DNA from 4 places in the Pseudomonas tohonis genome. Region 4 is predicted to be linked to each of the others. Evidence: predicted binding sites of a transcription regulator. Region 4 holds the regulator's gene; each other region holds the start of a gene.

Region 1 (4,536 bases), 1.9 Mb from region 4:
AAGCGCCCGGCGAAGTGCTGGCGCATCGCCTCGGTCGCCGGTTGCTTCGGGCGGCCGCCGAAAGGCACCGCCATGCCGACCACCGCCTTGACCCGCAACGGCTCCAGCAACGCCAGGTGCCAGGCCACCGGAGCGCCCCAGTCATGGCCGATGACGCAGGCCTCATGCTGGCCGAGGGCGTCCATGGCGGCCTGGATATCGCCGCAGAGGGTGATCAGGTCGTAGGCTGCGGGATCGCTCGGAGCGCTGCTGCTGCCGTAGCCGCGCATCTCCGGCACCAGCACGCGGTAGCCGGCGGCCAGCAGTGGCTCGATCTGGTTGCGCCAGGAATGCCAGCACTCGGGAAACCCATGCAGCAGCCAGAGTGGCCGCCCATCCTCGGGGCCCGCGCAATACAGCCCCAGGCGGATGCCGTTGACCTCCAGCAGGCGATGTTCGAGCGCGCTCATGGGCTTTCCTCAATCGTTGCGGTGCAGGCGCCCACTATGACAAAGGCACGCCCGGGGGCGTGCCTTTATCGATGCCGCGAATGCCCGGGACTCATCAGCCCTGGGCGGTGGCCCAGTCGATCAGCCCGAACTGCCAGGTGGCGAGGATCAACAGGCCGAAGCCGATGCGGTACCAGGCGAAGGCCGCGTAGCTGTGGTTGCCGATGAACTTGAGGAGCGCGCGCACGGCGATCATCGCGAAGATGAAGGAGACCACGAAGCCCAGGGCGAACACCGGCAGGTCGGAGGGCTGGAACAGGTGGCGGTACTTGTAGCCCGAGTACACCGCCGCGCCGACCATGGTGGGCATGGCGAGGAAGAAGGAGAACTCGGTGGCTGCCTTGCGCGACAGGCCGAACAGCAGCCCGCCGATGATGGTGGCGCCGGACCGCGAGGTGCCGGGCACCAGCGCCAGGCACTGGGCGAGACCCACCTTGAGTGCCTGCTTCCAAGTCATGTCGTCCACCGTCTCGGCCTGGATCAGGTGATCGCGACGCTCGGCCCAGAGCATGATCACCCCGCCGATGACCAGCGCCGTGGCCACGGTGATGGGGTTGAACAGGTAGTGGTGGATCAGGTCGGCGAAGGCCACGCCCAGGATCACCGCCGGGAAGAAGGCCACCAGCAGGTTGCCGGTGAAGCGCTGGGCGCTGCGCTCGCGGGGCAGGCCCACCACCACGTCGAAGATCTTGCGCCGGTATTCCCAGACCACGGCGAGGATGGCGCCGAGCTGGATGATGATGTTGAACGCCTGGAAGCGCTCACCACCGAAGCCGATCAGGTCCGCGACGATGATCTGGTGGCCGGTGCTGGAGATCGGCAGGAACTCCGTGATGCCTTCGACTACGCCCAGAATCAGGGCCTGGAAGGCCGTCCAAAAATCCATTGGTTCTCCCCAAGGCTCGCCCGATGGCGGCCTGCTCGAAAAGGTGTGTGGTGTGGCCCGGACGGGTACCGTGCGCGGCTGAGACCAGCCACGGGAACGCGGGTTCCCGGCCGACGATCTGCATCAGGTTTGCCGGCCGAATGCCGAAATGCTATCAGACATGCTGTGGATTCGCGCGTGACAACGAGCGCGCAGGAGCGCGAAATCCGGCCGCAGAACAATAACGAGTCAGGAGCCCCCGACCATGAACCTTCGCAGTCTGCCCATCAGCCGCCGTCTCTGGCTGATCCTCGTCGTCGCGGTGTCGATGCTGGTGGTTCTCGGGATGCTGATGCTCCAGCAGATCCACAGCGACCTGCTGCATGGCAAGGAACTCAAGACCCAGCACGTGGTGCAGACCGCCGCCGGCGTGCTGCAGCACTTCCAGGCCCAGGAAGCGGCCGGCACCCTGCCCCGCGAAGAAGCGCAGAAGCAGGCCATGCAGGCCATCCGCGCGCTGCGCTATGACAAGACCGACTACTTCTGGATCAACGACCTGACCCCGCGCATGGTCATGCACCCGACCAACCCGAAGCTGGAGGGGCAGGACCTCTCCGGCTACAAGGACCCGGATGGCAAGCCGCTGTTCAACGACATGGTGGCCGTGGCCCGCGGCAAGGGCGCGGGCTTCGTCGACTACCGCTGGCCGAAGCCGGGCGCCAGCGACCCGGTGCCCAAGGTGTCCTACGTGCAACTGTTCCAGCCCTGGGGCTGGGTGATCGGCTCGGGCATCTACATCGATGACATGCAGGAGGAATTCTGGTCCCAGGCCCTGCGCGCCTCCTTCATCGGCCTGGTGATCGCCCTGATCATGGCGGTGCTGGTGGTGGTGATCGCCCGCAGCATCACCCGCCCGCTGCAGGACGTGGTGGCGGCCATGGCCAACATCGCCAGCGGCGAAGGTGACCTGACCAGCTCGCTGGATGGCCAGGGTCGCGACGAGATCACCGCGCTTTCCGGGCACTTCAACGCCTTCACCAGCAAGCTGCGCGGGGTCATCCGCCAATCCCTGGACGCTGCCGGCGCGCTGGACCAGGCCGCCGGCTCCCTGGGCGGCATCGCCAGCAACGGCCAGCGCCACAGCGAGCAGCAATCCCAGCAGATGGAGCTGGTGGCCACCGCCATCAACGAGGTCACCTACGGCGTACAGGACGTGGCGAAGAACGCCGAGCACGCCGCCAGCGAAGTGCGCACCGCCGAAGACCAGGCGCGCCTCGGCCAGAGCAACATCGACGCCAGCCTGCGGCAGATCGGCCAGCTCTCCGACACCATCGCCCAGGCCGTGGAGGTGATCCGCTCGCTGGCCGAGGAAAGCTCGCAGATCGGCACCGTCCTGGAAGTGATCCGCTCCATCGCCGAGCAGACCAACCTGCTGGCGCTCAACGCCGCCATCGAGGCCGCCCGCGCCGGCGAGCAGGGCCGCGGCTTCGCCGTGGTCGCCGACGAGGTGCGCCTGCTGGCCCAGCGCACGCAGAAATCCACCGCCGAGATCCACGGCATGATCGAGCGCCTGCAAGGCAACTCCGAAGCGGCGGTGAAGGTGATCAACGAAAGCAGCCGCGCCTCGCAGCTGACCGTGGAGCAGGCCAGCCAGGCCGGCGAGAGCCTCGGGCAGATCGCCCAGTCGTTGCGCAACCTCACCGGGCTCAACGCCTCCATCGCCAGTGCCACCCTGCAGCAGTCCCACGTGGTGGAGGACATCAACCAGAATGTGACCCAGGCAGCCAGCTTGGCCCATGACAATGCGATGGCTTCAGAGCAGACTAGCGCCGCCAGCCAGCAGCTCAGCCAACTGGCCGAGCAGTTGAACCGCTTGCTGAGACAATTCCGCGTTTGAGGACCGGCATGGGCAACATGGAACACCAGGAGGTCGACCTCGGCCAGCAGCAGAACCAGGACCTGATCTGGGACCTGGACAGCATCGCCCGTCGCGAGCTGGCCGAGCGTTTCATCCGTCTGTTCGAGAACCGCCTGTGCGTGTACTCCGAGTCCACGCGCCAGCTGTACACCAACTACAGCCTGCACTTCCCCGCCGACCTCGGGCGCAAGATGGTGGTGCTACCCAACCCCTACGCCTTCCACGACACCCTGCACGGGATCGAGGCCGCCGCGGTGCTCAAGACCGGCCTCTTCGTGCTGCCCGGCGTGGTCCTCGGCAAGCCGGGGTTGCTGCTCAGCACGCGCATCGAGGAAGGCGGCCCGAAGCCCAAGACCATGCCCTTCAAGCCGGCACTGGCGCAGATCATCAGCAACCAGCGCAAGCGCGGCGACGTCTTCCTGCCGATCCTGATGAAGGGTGACCTGCGCGAGTTCGACCAGCAGATGCCCTACATCCACCTACACCGCCTGCAGGTGCACAAGCTGCCACGCCTCTCCACCTTCGAGCGCGACGACATCCAGCAGAGCATCACCCGCAAGCTGCTGATGCTCTACCGCCAGGCCGACAGCCTGGTCTGCTGAGGCTTGTCCCGGATGCCCGGCGAACCGGGCAGCACGGACAAGACCGGGCGCCCTCCTCCTGGCTAGAGTCGGATCACGACCCGCCAAGGATTCCGTTGCCATGCCCTGGTACCTCGAAGCCCCGCTGAGCATCATCGCCGGCCTGCTCCTGGCCAACTTCATCGAATGGTTCTTCCACAAGTACGTGCTCCACGGCCTGGGCCGGGTGCGCGGGCGCTTCTGGAGCTTCCATTTCCACGAACACCACGGCAACGCCCGCCGCCACGCCTTCCGCGACCCCTGCTACGAGCGCTTCCCGCTGGGCTGGCACGCCCAGGGCAAGGAAGCCTGGGCGCTGCTGCTGGCGAGCCTGGCCGCCAGCCCGCTGTGGCTGGTGGCGCCCTGGTTCACCGCGACCCTCTGGTACGGCGCGGCGAACTACTACCGCACCCACCGCCGCTCCCACGAGGACCCGGACTGGGCACGCCGCCACCTGCCCTGGCACTACGACCACCACATGGGGCCCAATCCCCACGCCAACTGGTGCGTGACGCGGCCCTGGTTCGACCACCTGCTGGGCACCCGCGAGCCGTACCTGGGCACCGAGCGCGAGCGCCAGGACCGGCAACGCCTGGCGGCCAGGGCGCCCGGGGCCGGCTGAAGCCGCTACAATCGGCGGCTCTT
Region 2 (4,536 bases), 200 kb from region 4:
CCTGGTCGGCTTGCAGAACGCGCTCCACGCCTTCGTCGGCCTGGCGGCGACCGGCCTCCATGGTGCGCACGGCCTCCTCGGCGGTCTTCTGCAACTGCGCGATGAGCTGGTGGATCTGCCCGGTGGATTCGGCCGTGCGCTGCGCCAGCTGGCGCACCTCGTCGGCGACCACGGCGAAGCCGCGGCCCATCTCACCGGCACGCGCCGCTTCGATGGCGGCGTTCAGTGCCAGCAGGTTGGTCTGGTCGGCGATGCCCTTGATCACGTCGACCACCCCGCCGATCTCGTTGCTGTCCTGGGCCAGGCGGGTGACGGTCTCGCCGGTCTCGCCCACCGCTCGCGACAGGCGCTGGATGGCCTCGCGGGTCTCGGCGGTGATGCTGCGGCCCTGGCCGGTGAGGCGGTTGGCTTCCTGGGTCGCATCGGCGGTGCGTTGCACGTTGCTGGCCACTTCCTGGGTGGTCGAGGCCATCTGGTTCACCGCGGTGGCGACCTGCTCGGTCTCAACGCGTTGGCGTTCCAGCCCCTCGGAGCTGTTGTGGGCCAGCGCGTCGGCTTCCCTGGCTTGCTCGGTGAGGTGCTCGGCGGTGTCCTGCAGGCGGGTCAGGCAGGTTTTCAGGCGCGCCTCCTGGCTGAGGATGGACATCTCCAGGCGTGCCTGGGCGCCGCGGCTGTCGGTGTACATCTGCGCGATCAGCGGGTCGGACGTGGTCTGTTCGGCCAGGTGCAGCAGGCGCTTGATGCCGCGGTTCTGCCAGGCCAGCCCGGTGAGGCCCAGGGGCACGGAAAGCAGCGCGGCGAGAAGGAAGCCCCAGTGCGAGTTGAGCCAGGCGCCGATCATGAAGCCGATCTGGCTGATGAGGATGAAGGGCAACCAGTCCTGCACCACGGGCAACCAGCGGTCGCGCCCGGGAATGGCCGACTTGCCGGTGTTGATGCGCTGGTACAGCGCCTCGGCGCGGCGGATCTGCTCGGCGGTGGGCTTGACCCGCACCGACTCGTAGCCGACGACCTGGCTGCCTTCGAAGATCGGCGTCACGTAGGCATTGACCCAGTAGTGATCACCGTTCTTGCAGCGGTTCTTGACGATGCCCATCCACGGGCGGCCCTTCTTCAGGGTGGTCCACATGTGGGCGAAGACGGCGGGCGGGACGTCCGGGTGGCGCACCAGGTTGTGCGGCGAGCGGATCAGCTCGTCACGGCTGTAGCCGCTGATATCGGTGAAGGCTTCGTTGCAATAGGTGATCACACCCTTGCTGTCCGTGGTCGAGATCAGGCGTTGCTGGGCGGGGAAAGTACGTTCGCGTTGAGTGACTGGCTGATTGTTTCTCATGTTGTTCTTCCGCAAGGCTTAGAGCGGGTATCGGCCTGCACGCACCAAAGTTGAGCCGAAAATTTCTGTGAAGTGTATCTAAGTCTTTACAGTTCATGATCGGGAATTTTTCCCGCGAATGGCGCCCTAGAGCCTTCGCGGTGGCAACGGCCTCAGCAGGGAGGCGCTCGGTGCAGGCGTTGGAACAGCCCGGGGTAGTCCTCCACCAGGCCGTCGGCGGACAGCCTGAGCACTGCATGGAAACCGCTGCCGTCGAGGTTCTGGTACAGCAGGTGGCGTGCGTCCAGGCGGGTGTAGGCCTGATGCATCACGCGCACTTCGAGCGTGGGCGCCTCGATGAAGACGACGGCGATCTCCTCGCGCTGATCGTGCGCCAGGCCGAGACGCCAGGCGGCCGGGCTGTTGGTGAACGGCGTCGGCCAGAGGTCGAGGTCCTGGCAGCCGTCCAGCGTTCGCAGGCGATTGCCTGGCCCGTCGCGCCATTCGTTGCGGGGATTGCGGCGCAGGTGCAGCTCGCGCACGCCGAACCCGCCTTCGACGCGGATGTGGCAGCGCCTGGGTCGCCAGCGCTCGTCGAAATCCATCCGATATACCAGGCGATAGGGCTCGCCCCCTTCATCGAAGGCCAGCATCGAGGCGTCCGCCTGTCTTCCGTCCAGGCGTAGCTGTTCGAGCCCCCTGGCCGGGGCCTGGTCGTTCCAGATGTGCTGCCACAGTGCGGTGGCCTTCATCCTTCACTCCTTGGCGGTGGGTCGGCGCAGCACCAGGTAGAGCAGCGGGCCGATGGACGCGAACACGGCCGTCACCAGGTAGAAGGGCAGCAGGTAGAGGAGCCCGCGTCCCTGGCGGCGGTTGTCCTGGTACATCCAGATCCCGATCAGGCCGCAGGCGAGGTAGAGATCGATCACCACCTGTGCCGTATCCGGGCGGCTCATCAACTGGGCGCCGAACTCCAGCAGCGGTTGTTCGCTGATGGACATGACATGGAGGGTATAGCCGCCGAAGGCGACCAGGGCGAGGAGAGCGGACAGGCGCGCAAGCATGGTGACGTCCTTGTTATGAGTTGAACGCGGACGATAGAACGGCCGCGTCGCCTGCGCAGCGGGCCGATTGTCGCAGCCGGGGGATCAGTCCAGCAGCAGGCCGGCGCGCTTGTACTTCGGCAGTTTCGCGACCACCAATTGGTGAGAGCGGGTCAGCGCCGCGCGCAGCTCTTCGTCGCCCATCGGTGGCGGCATCACCAGGGTGATCCAGTGGGCGCGGGCGAGATAGGGCGCCGGGCGGATGCCGGGGCGATCGACCTGGCCGAGGAAGAGGTCGGCATCGACCTTGAAGGCCAGGCCGTCGCCGAGGAAGTCGAGGATCGCGAACATCTTGTTGCCGGCCACCGAGAACACCCGGTTGCTGCCCCACTTGAGGTCTTCCCGGGCGCCCGGCAGTTGCAGGCAGAAAGCGGCTATTTCGTCGGCAGTCATGGGCGTTCCTTCAGGGGTGGCGATCCGGCGCGCCACGTTCGTCGACGCGCAGCAGGTAGAGGCCGAGCAGCATACCCGCCAGGGCCATGCCGGCGGCAACCATGAAGATGGCGCCGAAGCCGAAACCGCTGGCGATGGCGCCCATCAGCGGCCCGGCGATGCCCAGCGCGAGGTCGAAGAACACGGCATAGGCACCCAGGGCCGAGCTGCGGCTGGAGGCGGGAATGCGCGAGATGGCCTCGACGCCGAGTGCCGGGTACACCAGCGACAGGCCGAAGCCGGTCAGCGCCGCGCCGCAGAGGGTCAGCCAGGGTTGCGGGGCGAGCCACAGCAGGAGCAGGCCGAGGCTTTCGATGCCCAGGCAGGCGATGGCCACCCGGTAGCCGCCACGGCTGTTGATGGCGCCGGCGAACAGCAGCCGCGCACCGATGAAGGCGCAGCCGAAGGCGGTCAGGCACCAGGCGGCGCCGTCCCAGCCACGGCTGGCGTAATAGAGGGTGACGAAGGTGGCCAGGGTGCCGAAGCCGATGGAGCCCAGTGCCAGCGCCGTGCCGTTGGGGGCGATGCGCATGAAGACATTGCGAAATGGCAGGCGCACGCCCTGGACGATGGGGGTGGCGGCCTTGTTCCAGGCCAGCGCCAGGGCGCCGAGCCCGAGCAGGGTGATCAGCGCGCCCATGCTCCACAGCCCGAGACGCGAGACCATCAGCACACCCAGCGGCGCGCCCAGGGCCACCGCGCCGTAGGAGGCGATGCCGTTCCAGGAAATCACCCGGGCCGTGTTCTCGGCGCCGACCCGGCCGATGCCCCAACTGATAGAGCCGGTGCCCACCAGGCCCTGGGCCACGCCGAGGGCGACGCGCCCGGCCAGCAGCAGCGCCATGCTCAGGGTGGGAAACTGCTGCAGCGAGGTGGAGGCCAGGGTCAGCACGCCGCTCAGCGCGCAGCCGGCGAGTCCGTAGAGCACGGCGCGCTTGGGCCCCTGGCGATCGGCCACGCCGCCGGACACGGGGCGTGAGAGCAGGGTGGAGGCGTACTGGGTGCTGATGACGATGCCCGCCAACAGCGAGCCGTAGCCGAGGTCGTTGTGCACGTAGCCCGGGAGCACGGCCAGCGGCAGGCCGATGCAGAGAAAGCTGATGAAGGTGAAGAAGACGATGGAGACGATCTGCAAGGTGGTGGCGGTCGCAGACTGCTCGGCGGCACTCATGGGGCGTGTCCGGAGGGGCTGGGGAAGAGCGCCATCATCACCCAGTCATGGCGCGGATGAAAGCTAGCTAACTATTCTTCGCACGGCTCAGATGGGTTGCAGCCCCTCCGCCTGGCACGCCTCGGCCAGGTGCTCGATCCAGGCACGCACCGCCGGCAGCATGCCGCGCCGGTGGGTGTAGACCGCCTGCAGGTTGCCGCCCGGCAGCTCCCAGCCCGGTAGCAGGCGCACCAGGGTGCCGGCCTCCAGCTCCTGCTCGCAGTTCATCTGCGGCAGCATGGTCATGCCCAGGCCTTGCAGCGCGGCGAGCTTGCGGATCTCGAAGTCCTCGATGCTCAGGCGTGCTTCCAGGACGATGTCACGGCGATTGCCCCGGCTGTCGCGCAGCAGGTAGTGCAGGCGGCGGTCGGTTTCCAGGGCGCCGAGCGCCGGCAACCGGTGCAGGTCATCCGGGCCGTTCAGGGTCACGCCCTCGAGCAGGCTCGGCGCACACACCAGCATGGCGCGGGCGGGGCTCA
Region 3 (4,536 bases), 1.5 Mb from region 4:
AGCCGCTGGTAGAGATCGGCCCCCTGCTGCACCAGCAGGGCGGCGATGAGGAATACCGGCAGGATCGCCACCAGCAGGCAGACGCCCAGGGAAATCAGCGCCGACAGGTTGCCGCGCCCGCCCATCCTCAGGGCCAGCCGTCGTTGCAGGGGGCTGAACACCACCGCCAGCACCACCGCCCAGAACACCGCGCCGTAGAACGGCAGGAGAATCCAGCCGAAGGCCAGGGTCACCAGGACCAGCAGCAGGATCAGCGAACGGATTTCGAGGGGGTAGCGGGATTCGGACATGGAGCGGACGCCGTCAGGTGGGGTTCCTGATTAGTCCGCCGCGAAGCGGGCAAAGTGCGAAGACTTTGTGGATGCGTGGCGAATGGGGGCGCGGCCTCCGGTGGATCCCCGCGTTCGCGGGGATGACGGGGAACGGGCCTTCCCCCACGTCACTCCCGCGAACGCGGGAGCCCACTGAAAGAAATCAGATGCGGAACTGGCGCACCAGGGCCCCCAGGCGCTCACCGAGGGCCGCCAGGCTGCGGGCGGTCTGGGCGCCCTGCTGGGTTTCGTCGGCGACGCTGTCAACGGCGACGGCGATCTGGTGCACGCTGCGGTTGATCTCCTCGGCCACGGCGGTCTGCTCCTCGGCGGCGCTGGCGATCTGGGCGTTCATCGCATTGATGGTGCCGATCAACTGGGCGATGGCGTCCAGCGAGGAGCCGGCCTGGTTGGCCTGCTCGCTGGTGATCTCGCCGGCATCGCTGGAACGGCGCATGGACGTCACCGCCTCCTGGGTGCCCTGTTGCAGGCGATCGATCATGCCCTGGATTTCCTGGGTGCTCTGCTGGGTGCGGCTGGCCAGAGCACGCACCTCGTCGGCGACCACGGCGAAGCCACGGCCCGCCTCGCCGGCCCGGGCCGCCTCGATGGCGGCGTTGAGCGCCAGCAGGTTGGTCTGCTCGGCGATGGAGCGGATCACCCCCAGCACGCTGACGATCGACTGCACGTCCTGCTGCAGGCTGTCCAGGGACGCACCGCTCTCGCGGATATCACCCACCAGCGCGTGGATGCGGGTGATGCTGCCATCCACCACCTTCTTCGCCGCCTGGCCTTCCTGATCGGTCTGCTGGGCGGCCTCGGCGGCCCCCTGGGCGCTCTTGGCCACTTCGTGGGCGGCGGCGGACATCTCGTTGATCGCCGTGGCCACCTGGTCGGTCTCGTGGCGCTGGCGCTCCATGGCCTGCTCGGAGCGGTGGGCCTGGGCGGATACCTCGCCCACCAGGCTGGTGAGCTGGCCGGTCATGTCGACGATCTGGCGCACCAGGCCGTGGATCTTCTCGACGAAGCGGTTGAACGACCCCGCCAGTTCGCCCAGCTCGTCATGGCTGTCGGCCGGCAGGCGGCGCGTCAGGTCGCCTTCACCTGCGGCGATGTCGTCCAGGTTGGCCTTGATCTGCTGCAGGGGACGCAGGAAGGTGTTGCTCAGCGCGGTGCCGATGATGCCGAACACCACCAGCAGGATCGCGGCGATCACCGCGATGCTGGTGAGGATGGTGCTGATGCGCGCGTCGATCGCCTCCTGCACCACGGCCACCTGGGCCTCCACGCCATCGAGGTTCACCGCGGTGCCGAGCGCCATGTCCCACTTGGGCAGGTAGTAGGTGTAGCCGAGCTTGGGCACCTGCACGCTCTCGTTGCCCGGCAGGGGCGAGCTGTAGAACACGTAGTGGCTGTCGTCCTTGGCGACCCGGACCAGCTCGTCGTTGACAGGCACGCCGTTGACGTCCTTGCGGCCCGAGAAGCTCTTGCCCACGTCCACCGGGCTGTCGCCGCGGAACAGGCGGATCACCTGCGAATCGTAGGCGAAGAAGTAGCTGTCCTTGCCGTACTTGATCTTCTTGAGGATCTCGATGGCCTGGTCCCGGGCAGCCATGTCGTTGGCCGGGGACGCGTCATAGAGGGTCTGGACCGAGCCCAGGGCGATCTGCATGTAGTGCTGCAGTTCCTGGCGGCTCTCCTGGATCAGCCGTTCGCGGGTCTCCTTCACCTCGCCTTCCGCCAGGTTGAGCAGCACCTTGGCGGCGGCGCCACTGAGCACGAGGGCGAAGAGGATCACCGGCGCGAGCGCCAGCAGCAGGACCTTGGATTTGAGTGTCAGGCGCATATTTCCATTCCTTGAAGGGAGGCAGGCCGGGAAAACGAGGCGGGATCGACCGCTTATCGGCAGCCCCGTGAATAGCTGTAGCACCCAGCCGGCACCGAGGTGCGGCCGGGTGGCAGGGGGGCTATCAGAGAAGCATGGCCGCCGCCCAGCCGAATGCCAGTAGCGGCAGGTTGTAATGCAGGAAAGTGGGCACGACCGTGTCCCAGATATGGTCGTGCTGGCCGTCGACATTGAGGCCGGCGGTCGGGCCCAGGGTCGAGTCTGAGGCCGGCGAGCCGGCGTCCCCCAGGGCCCCGGCGGTGCCGACGATGGAAACGATGGCCAGCGGGCTGAAGCCAAGCTGCATGCCCAGCGGCACGAAGATCGCCGCGATGATCGGCACCGTCGAGAAGGACGAGCCGATGCCCATGGTCACCAGCAGGCCCACCAGCAGCATCAGCAACGCGCCCAGGGCTCGGCTGTTGCCGATCAATACGGCGGACGCCTCCACCAGGCTGGTCACCTGGCCGGTGGCGCGCATCACTTCGGCGAAACCGGCGGCGGCGATCATGATGAAGCCGATCATGGCCATCATCTTCATGCCCTGGGTGAACAGGTCGTCGACCTCGTTCCAGCGCACCACGCCCGACAGCGAGAACACCAGGAAGCCCACCAGCGCACCGACGATCATCGAGTCCAGCCACAGTTGCACCACGAAGGCGACGACGATGGCCACGCCCGCCACCGCCAGGCTGCGCCGGTCGTACTTCGCCTCCACCTGCTCGGCGCGGGCGATCAGCGTCAGGTCGTAGGTGCGCTTGCGGCGGTAGCTGACGAACACCGCCAGCAACAGGCCGGCCACCATGCCCAGCGCCGGTATCAACATCGCCTCGGTGACATTCACACCGGTAACGTCGACGCCACTTTTCGCCACGTTGGCCAGCAGGATCTCGTTGAGGAAGATGTTGCCGAACCCCACCGGCAGGAACATGTAAGGGGTAACCAGGCCGAAGGTGATCACGCAGGCCACCAGGCGCCGGTCGATCTGCAGGCGCGTCAGCACATACAGCAGCGGCGGCACCAGCAGCGGGATGAAGGCGATGTGGATCGGCAGGATGTTCTGCGAGGAGATGGCCACGCCCAGCAACAGGGCGACGAGGACCCATTTCAGCGCAGCGCCGCCCGCCTCCCCGCCACGCTCGACCCGGCCGACGATGCTGTCGGCGAGCGCGTGGGCCAGCCCGGAACGGGCGATGGCCACGGCGAAAGCCCCCAGCAGTGCATAGGACAGGGCGACGGTCGCGCCACCGCCGAGCCCCTTGTTGAAGGCATCCAGCGTGCCCTGCACGCCCAGGCCGCCGAGCAGGCCGCCCGCCAGCGCGCCGATCACCAGGGCCATCACCACGTGCACCCGGCACAGGCTCAGCACCAGCATGATGGCGACAGCTAAAATCACCGCATTCATCCGCTTTTCTCCCGCCTTGCGGTGTCCCGCAAAAAAAGCCGCGTACTCTGCCCAATGAGCGGGCGGGTGTCAAAAGAAACGCCGTGCGAAATACTGGACGCCCTGTGCATAATATTTGCATCCAAATTCGCCGCTCCCATGCATTCCGTATGGAGCCGCATCGCCATGGCAGGCGCATCAAGTTTTTCCCTGCCGCGCCGATAGCGGCTTGCAGTCCGACGAGATAGAAGGAAAGCCCCATGCCGTTCAGTCGCCTGTCCATCCAGTGGAAGATCACCCTGCTCGCCGGCCTTTGCCTGCTGGCCATCGTGACCCTCCTGGTCGGTGCCTCGCTCTACCAGTCCAAACGCAGCGCCGAGCTGGTGAAGTCCGCCAGTTCGCAGATGCTCGACCAGAGCGCACGCCAGCGCATGCAGGCCCGTGGCGAGCTGCAGGCCCTGCGCATCCAGCGCTACTTCATGGACACCTACCAGTACGGCAAGGGCTTCTCGCGCCAGGTGCTGTTCCTCAAGGACCAGGCCGAGAAGCGCTTCCTCGACGCCTTCGACCTGCGCGAGGACATGACCCGCCAGGTGAAGACCAGCCTGGAGGCCAACCCCAACCTGCTCGGCCTCTACCTGGTGTTCGAGCCCAACGCCCTGGACGGCAAGGACGAACTGTTCATCGACCAGGCCGAGCTGGGCAGCAACGACAAGGGGCGTTTCTCGCTCTACTGGTCACAGGCCACCCCCGGCAAGCTGGAGTCAGAATCCATGACCGAGGAGCTGCTCGGCGACAGCAGCCCCATGGCCAGCGGCATGCCCTACAACACCTGGTACACCTGCCCGCTGAAGACCCGCGACTCCTGCGTGCTGGAGCCCTACTACGACGATGTCGGCGGCAAGAAGGTGCTGATGACCAGCATCGCCTTCCCCCTGGAGCTGAACGGCAAGGTG
Region 4 (4,536 bases):
TCGGTCAAGGACCCGCGCCAGGCCTGGCGCATGGTGCTCGCCCACCTGGCCCACGCCATCCGCACCCCGCAGCAGGAGCCGCTGGAGGAGGGCGGGGTGATCGCCCTGGTCGGCCCCGCCGGCATGGGCAAGACCACCACCCTGGCCAAGCTGGCTGCGCGCTACGTGCTCAAGTACGGCGCCCAGCAGATCGCCCTGGTGAGCATGGACAGCTATCGCATCGGCGCCCAGGAGCAACTCAAGACCCTCGGCCGCATCCTCAACGTCTCCGTGACCCACGTCGACCCGGGCCAGTCCCTGACCCAGGCCCTGGCACCCCTGGCGCGCAAGCGCGTGGTGCTGATCGATACGGCGGGCCTGCCGGCAGCCGATCCTGCGCTTAAAATGCAGTTGGAAACGTTGGCCAGCAGAGGGGTCAAAGCCAGGAATTATCTGGTGCTGGCTGCAACCAGTCAGAGCCAAGTGCTAAAGGCGGCCTACCATAGTTACAAGCGCTGCGGTCTTTCCGGCTGCATCCTGACCAAGCTCGACGAAGCGGCGAGCCTGGGAGAGGTTTTAGGACTGGCTATCGGCCAGCATCTCCCGGTAGCCTATCTCGCTGATGGGCCTAGGATTCCGGATGACCTGCAGGTGCCCCGCAGCCACCAGCTGGTGAGTCGTGCGGTCAGCCTGCAGACCCCGGAAGACCCCAGCGAAGAAGCCATGGCCGACCTCTTCGCCGGCCTGTACCAGAATCCGGCCCGCCGAGTCGGTTAGAACCCCCAGCCACTCCGGATGAGTGGCACGAGCCCGCCAAGTGGCCCAGTCGACGTGAGACAAGGTGTGATAAATGGGTAGTTTGCATCCCGTACAGGTGATTGCTGTGACCGGCGGCAAGGGTGGCGTCGGCAAGACCAATGTGTCGGTGAACCTCTCGCTGGCCCTCGCCGATCTCGGTCGCCGGGTGATGCTGCTGGACGCCGACCTCGGCCTGGCCAACGTCGACGTGCTGCTCGGCCTCACCGCCAAGCGCACCCTCGCCGACGTGATCGCCGGCGAGTGCGACCTGCGTGACGTGCTGCTGCAAGGGCCGGGGGGCGTACGCATCGTGCCGGCCGCTTCCGGCACCCAGAGCATGGTGCAGCTCTCGCCCATGCAGCACGCCGGCCTGATCCAGGCCTTCAGCGAGATCAGCGACAACCTCGATGTGCTGGTGATCGACACCGCCGCCGGTATCGGTGATGCGGTGGTCAGCTTCGTGCGTGCGGCACAGGAAGTGATAGTGGTCGTCTGTGACGAACCCACTTCCATCACCGACGCCTATGCTTTGATCAAGCTCCTCAAACGCGACTACGGCATGAGCCGTTTCCGCGTATTGGCCAACATGGCACACAGTCCACAGGAGGGTCGCAACCTCTTTGCTAAGCTGACAAAAGTGACTGATCGCTTCCTGGATGTGGCCTTGCAGTACGTCGGTGCGGTGCCCTATGACGAATCCGTACGCAAGGCCGTGCAGAAGCAGCGCGCGGTTTACGAAGCCTTCCCGCGCTCGAAGTGCGCCCTGGCGTTCAAGGCGATTGCCCAGAAGGTGGATAGCTGGCCCCTGCCGGCTAACCCACGCGGTCATCTGGAGTTCTTCGTCGAGCGCCTGGTGCAGCAACCGATCGCGGATTCGGCCATATGACACCCGCTAGTGGACTTCGTATGTACAACAAGGCACAGGCTAGGGATTCCCAGCACCAGTTGATCGAGCGCTACGCGCCGCTGGTCAAACGTATCGCCTACCACCTGCTGGGCCGCCTGCCGGCCAACGTGCAGGTGGAGGACCTGATGCAGGCCGGCATGATCGGCCTGCTCGAAGCCTCGAAGAAATACGATTCCAGCAAGGGCGCCAGTTTCGAGACCTACGCCGGCATCCGCATCCGCGGTGCCATGCTCGACGAAGTGAGGAAGGGGGACTGGGCACCACGTTCGGTCCACCGCAACACCCGGATGGTGAGCGATGCCATCCGGAAAATTGAGGCGAGAACCGGGCGAGACGCTAAAGATCAGGAAGTTGCGGCCGAACTTGGATTGAGTCTCGAAGATTACTACGGCATCCTGAGCGACACTTTGGGCAGTCGCCTGTTCAGCTTCGACGACCTGTTGCAGGACGGTGAGCATGGCGCGACGCACGAAGATACCGGAGTCACCCATCTCGAACCTTCGAATGATCTGGAAGACGAGCGCTTCCAGGCGGCGCTGGCTGACGCCATCGCCAATCTGCCGGAACGAGAGCGCCTGGTACTGGCGCTGTATTACGACGAAGAGCTGAATTTGAAGGAAATCGGCGAAGTGCTGGGGGTCAGTGAATCGCGTGTGAGCCAGTTGCACAGCCAATGTGCCGCGCGTTTGCGGTCGCGGCTGGGCGAATGGCGAGCACACTGATCGGCACGCCGGTTTTTCGATTGATCGACGCCCCCGTTATTCGGGGGCGTTTAGGACTGTACGGAGGTCGATTTGGACAAGAACATGAAAATCCTCATCGTGGACGATTTCTCGACGATGAGACGCATCATCAAGAACCTCCTGCGTGACTTGGGTTTCACCAATACCGCAGAGGCCGATGATGGCACCACCGCTCTACCCATGCTGCACAGTGGCAATTTCGATTTCCTGGTCACCGACTGGAACATGCCCGGCATGACCGGGATCGATCTGTTGCGCGCCGTGCGTGCCGACGAGCGCCTCAAGCACCTGCCGGTGCTGATGGTGACGGCCGAGGCCAAGCGTGACCAGATCATCGAAGCGGCCCAGGCCGGTGTGAATGGCTATGTGGTCAAGCCTTTCACCGCCCAGGTGCTCAAAGAGAAGATCGAGAAGATCTTCGAACGGGTCAACGGCTGATGCCAGTCGCGAGGACGCCATGGACCAGAAAGATTCCCAATCGGGAGACCTAGAGTCGACCCTGAAAAACCATGCGCGCGAGCTGGTCGAGACCCTTGAAAAAGGCAATTTCGGCGATGCCGTGCAACTCATCCACGAACTCAACAAGGTCCGTGACCGTGGGCTCTACCAGGAAGTCGGCAAGCTGACGCGCGAGCTGCACACCGCGATCGTCAACTTCCAGATCGACCCGCACCTGCCCCACGCCACCGAGGTCTCGCAGATCGCCGATGCCACCGATCGTCTCTCCTACGTGGTGAAGATGACGGAGAAGGCTGCCAACCGGACCATGGACCTGGTGGAGGAGAGCGCGCCGCTGCTCAACGGGCTGGGCGACGAAGCCCAGAGCCTGGGTGAGGAGTGGGGCCGTTTCATGCGTCGGGAAATTGGCGCGGATGCGTTCCGCGACCTGGCCAAGCGTATCGAGACCTTCCTTGCTCGCAGTCAACGCGACACCGAGCAGCTTTCGTCCAGAATGAACGACATCCTTCTCGCTCAGGACTACCAGGACCTGACCGGCCAGGTGATCAAGCGCGTTACCCAGTTGGTCACCGAAGTCGAGAGCAACCTGGTGAAACTGGTACTGATGGCCAGCGACGTCGATCGTTTCGCCGGCATCCAGCACGACCGTGCGGAGCTCGTGGCTGAAAAAGAAAAACAAAAAGAGCCTTCCAGGGGTGAAGGTCCGCAGATCAATGCCGATAAGCGTGATGATGTCGTGTCCGGTCAGGTCGATGTCGATGATCTGTTATCCAGCCTTGGATTCTAGGGAGCAACCGAATGAGCTTCGACGCCGATGAAGAAATCCTCCAGGACTTCCTGGTTGAGGCCGGCGAAATATTGGAGCAATTGTCCGAACAGCTGGTCGAGCTCGAGAGCCGTCCGGACGATATGGATCTGCTCAATGCCATTTTCCGCGGCTTCCACACGGTCAAGGGCGGTGCCGGTTTCCTCCAGCTGAATGCGCTGGTGGAGTGCTGCCACATCGCCGAGAACGTGTTCGACATCTTGCGCAAGGGCGAACGCCGCGTGACGGCGGAGCTCATGGACGTGGTCCTGCAGGCGCTGGACACGGTCAACGAGATGTTCAGCCAGGTGCGTGAGCGTGCCGAGCCGACGCCGGCCACTCCCGAGCTGCTCGCCGCCCTGGCGCGGCTGGCCGAGCCGGGTGGCGACGACGAGGAAGCGCCCGCCGCCGAGCCGGAGTACGAGCCCGAGCCTGAACCGGTCGCCGAGGCCGCTCCCGCCGCATCCGGCGACATCACCGACAGCGAGTTCGAGCAACTGCTGAACGTGCTCGACGCGCCTGCTGCCGAAAGCCCTGCATCTCCCGCGGCGGTCGCTGCCGGCAGCGACGAGATCAGCGACGACGAATTCGAAGCCTTGCTCGACCAGTTGCATGGCAAGGGCAAGTTCGTTGCCGAGCCGACCGAGGCCGCCGCACCGGCGAAGCCGGCCGCAGCCGCCCCCGCGCCTGCCGCACCGGTTGCCGGTGGGGGCGACGAGATCAGTGACGACGAGTTCGAAGCGCTGCTCGACCAGTTGCACGGCAAGGGCAAGTTCGCCGCGACGGAAGCCGCCGCACCGGCTGCCGCCGCGCCCGCCCCGCAGGCGGCTGCACCCGGCGCCGGC

What was found. The regulator FliA, encoded in region 4, starts transcription of late flagellar genes. The targets are predictions, from matches to a motif close to CTAAAGTTTNNNNNNNNNNNGCCGNTAA.
Region 1: HSX14_RS11160 (methyl-accepting chemotaxis protein) is a predicted target of FliA. The motif match lies at 1,497-1,524, and genes of this name have one in related genera.
Region 2: HSX14_RS18755 (methyl-accepting chemotaxis protein) is a predicted target of FliA. The motif match lies at 1,361-1,388, and genes of this name have one in related genera.
Region 3: HSX14_RS13085 (methyl-accepting chemotaxis protein) is a predicted target of FliA. The motif match lies at 2,211-2,238, and genes of this name have one in related genera.

Annotation. Positions count from the first base shown of each region.
Region 1 is NZ_AP023189.1:2,434,705-2,439,240, reverse strand. Features, by position in the region: gene HSX14_RS11170 (alpha/beta fold hydrolase) at 1-449, opposite strand, end outside; gene HSX14_RS11165 (undecaprenyl-diphosphate phosphatase) at 544-1,374, opposite strand; gene HSX14_RS11160 (methyl-accepting chemotaxis protein) at 1,619-3,250, shown strand; gene HSX14_RS11155 (hypothetical protein) at 3,259-3,873, shown strand; gene HSX14_RS11150 (hypothetical protein) at 3,974-4,513, shown strand.
Region 2 is NZ_AP023189.1:4,144,148-4,148,683, reverse strand. Features, by position in the region: gene HSX14_RS18755 (methyl-accepting chemotaxis protein) at 1-1,333, opposite strand, end outside; gene HSX14_RS18750 (putative glycolipid-binding domain-containing protein) at 1,486-2,064, opposite strand; gene HSX14_RS18745 (DUF2834 domain-containing protein) at 2,068-2,376, opposite strand; gene HSX14_RS18740 (MmcQ/YjbR family DNA-binding protein) at 2,461-2,808, opposite strand; gene HSX14_RS18735 (MFS transporter) at 2,819-4,018, opposite strand; gene HSX14_RS18730 (LysR substrate-binding domain-containing protein) at 4,106-4,536, opposite strand, start outside.
Region 3 is NZ_AP023189.1:2,841,498-2,846,033, reverse strand. Features, by position in the region: gene HSX14_RS13090 (AI-2E family transporter) at 1-290, opposite strand, end outside; gene HSX14_RS13085 (methyl-accepting chemotaxis protein) at 475-2,157, opposite strand; gene HSX14_RS13080 (Na+/H+ antiporter family protein) at 2,282-3,601, opposite strand; partial or broken gene HSX14_RS31610 (PDC sensor domain-containing protein) at 3,841-4,536, shown strand, end outside.
Region 4 is NZ_AP023189.1:4,339,618-4,344,153, reverse strand. Features, by position in the region: gene flhF (flagellar biosynthesis GTPase FlhF) at 1-756, shown strand, start outside; gene fleN (flagellar synthesis regulator FleN) at 830-1,663, shown strand; gene fliA (RNA polymerase sigma factor FliA) at 1,660-2,406, shown strand; gene HSX14_RS19620 (chemotaxis response regulator CheY) at 2,491-2,865, shown strand; gene HSX14_RS19615 (protein phosphatase CheZ) at 2,885-3,673, shown strand; gene HSX14_RS19610 (chemotaxis protein CheA) at 3,685-4,536, shown strand, end outside.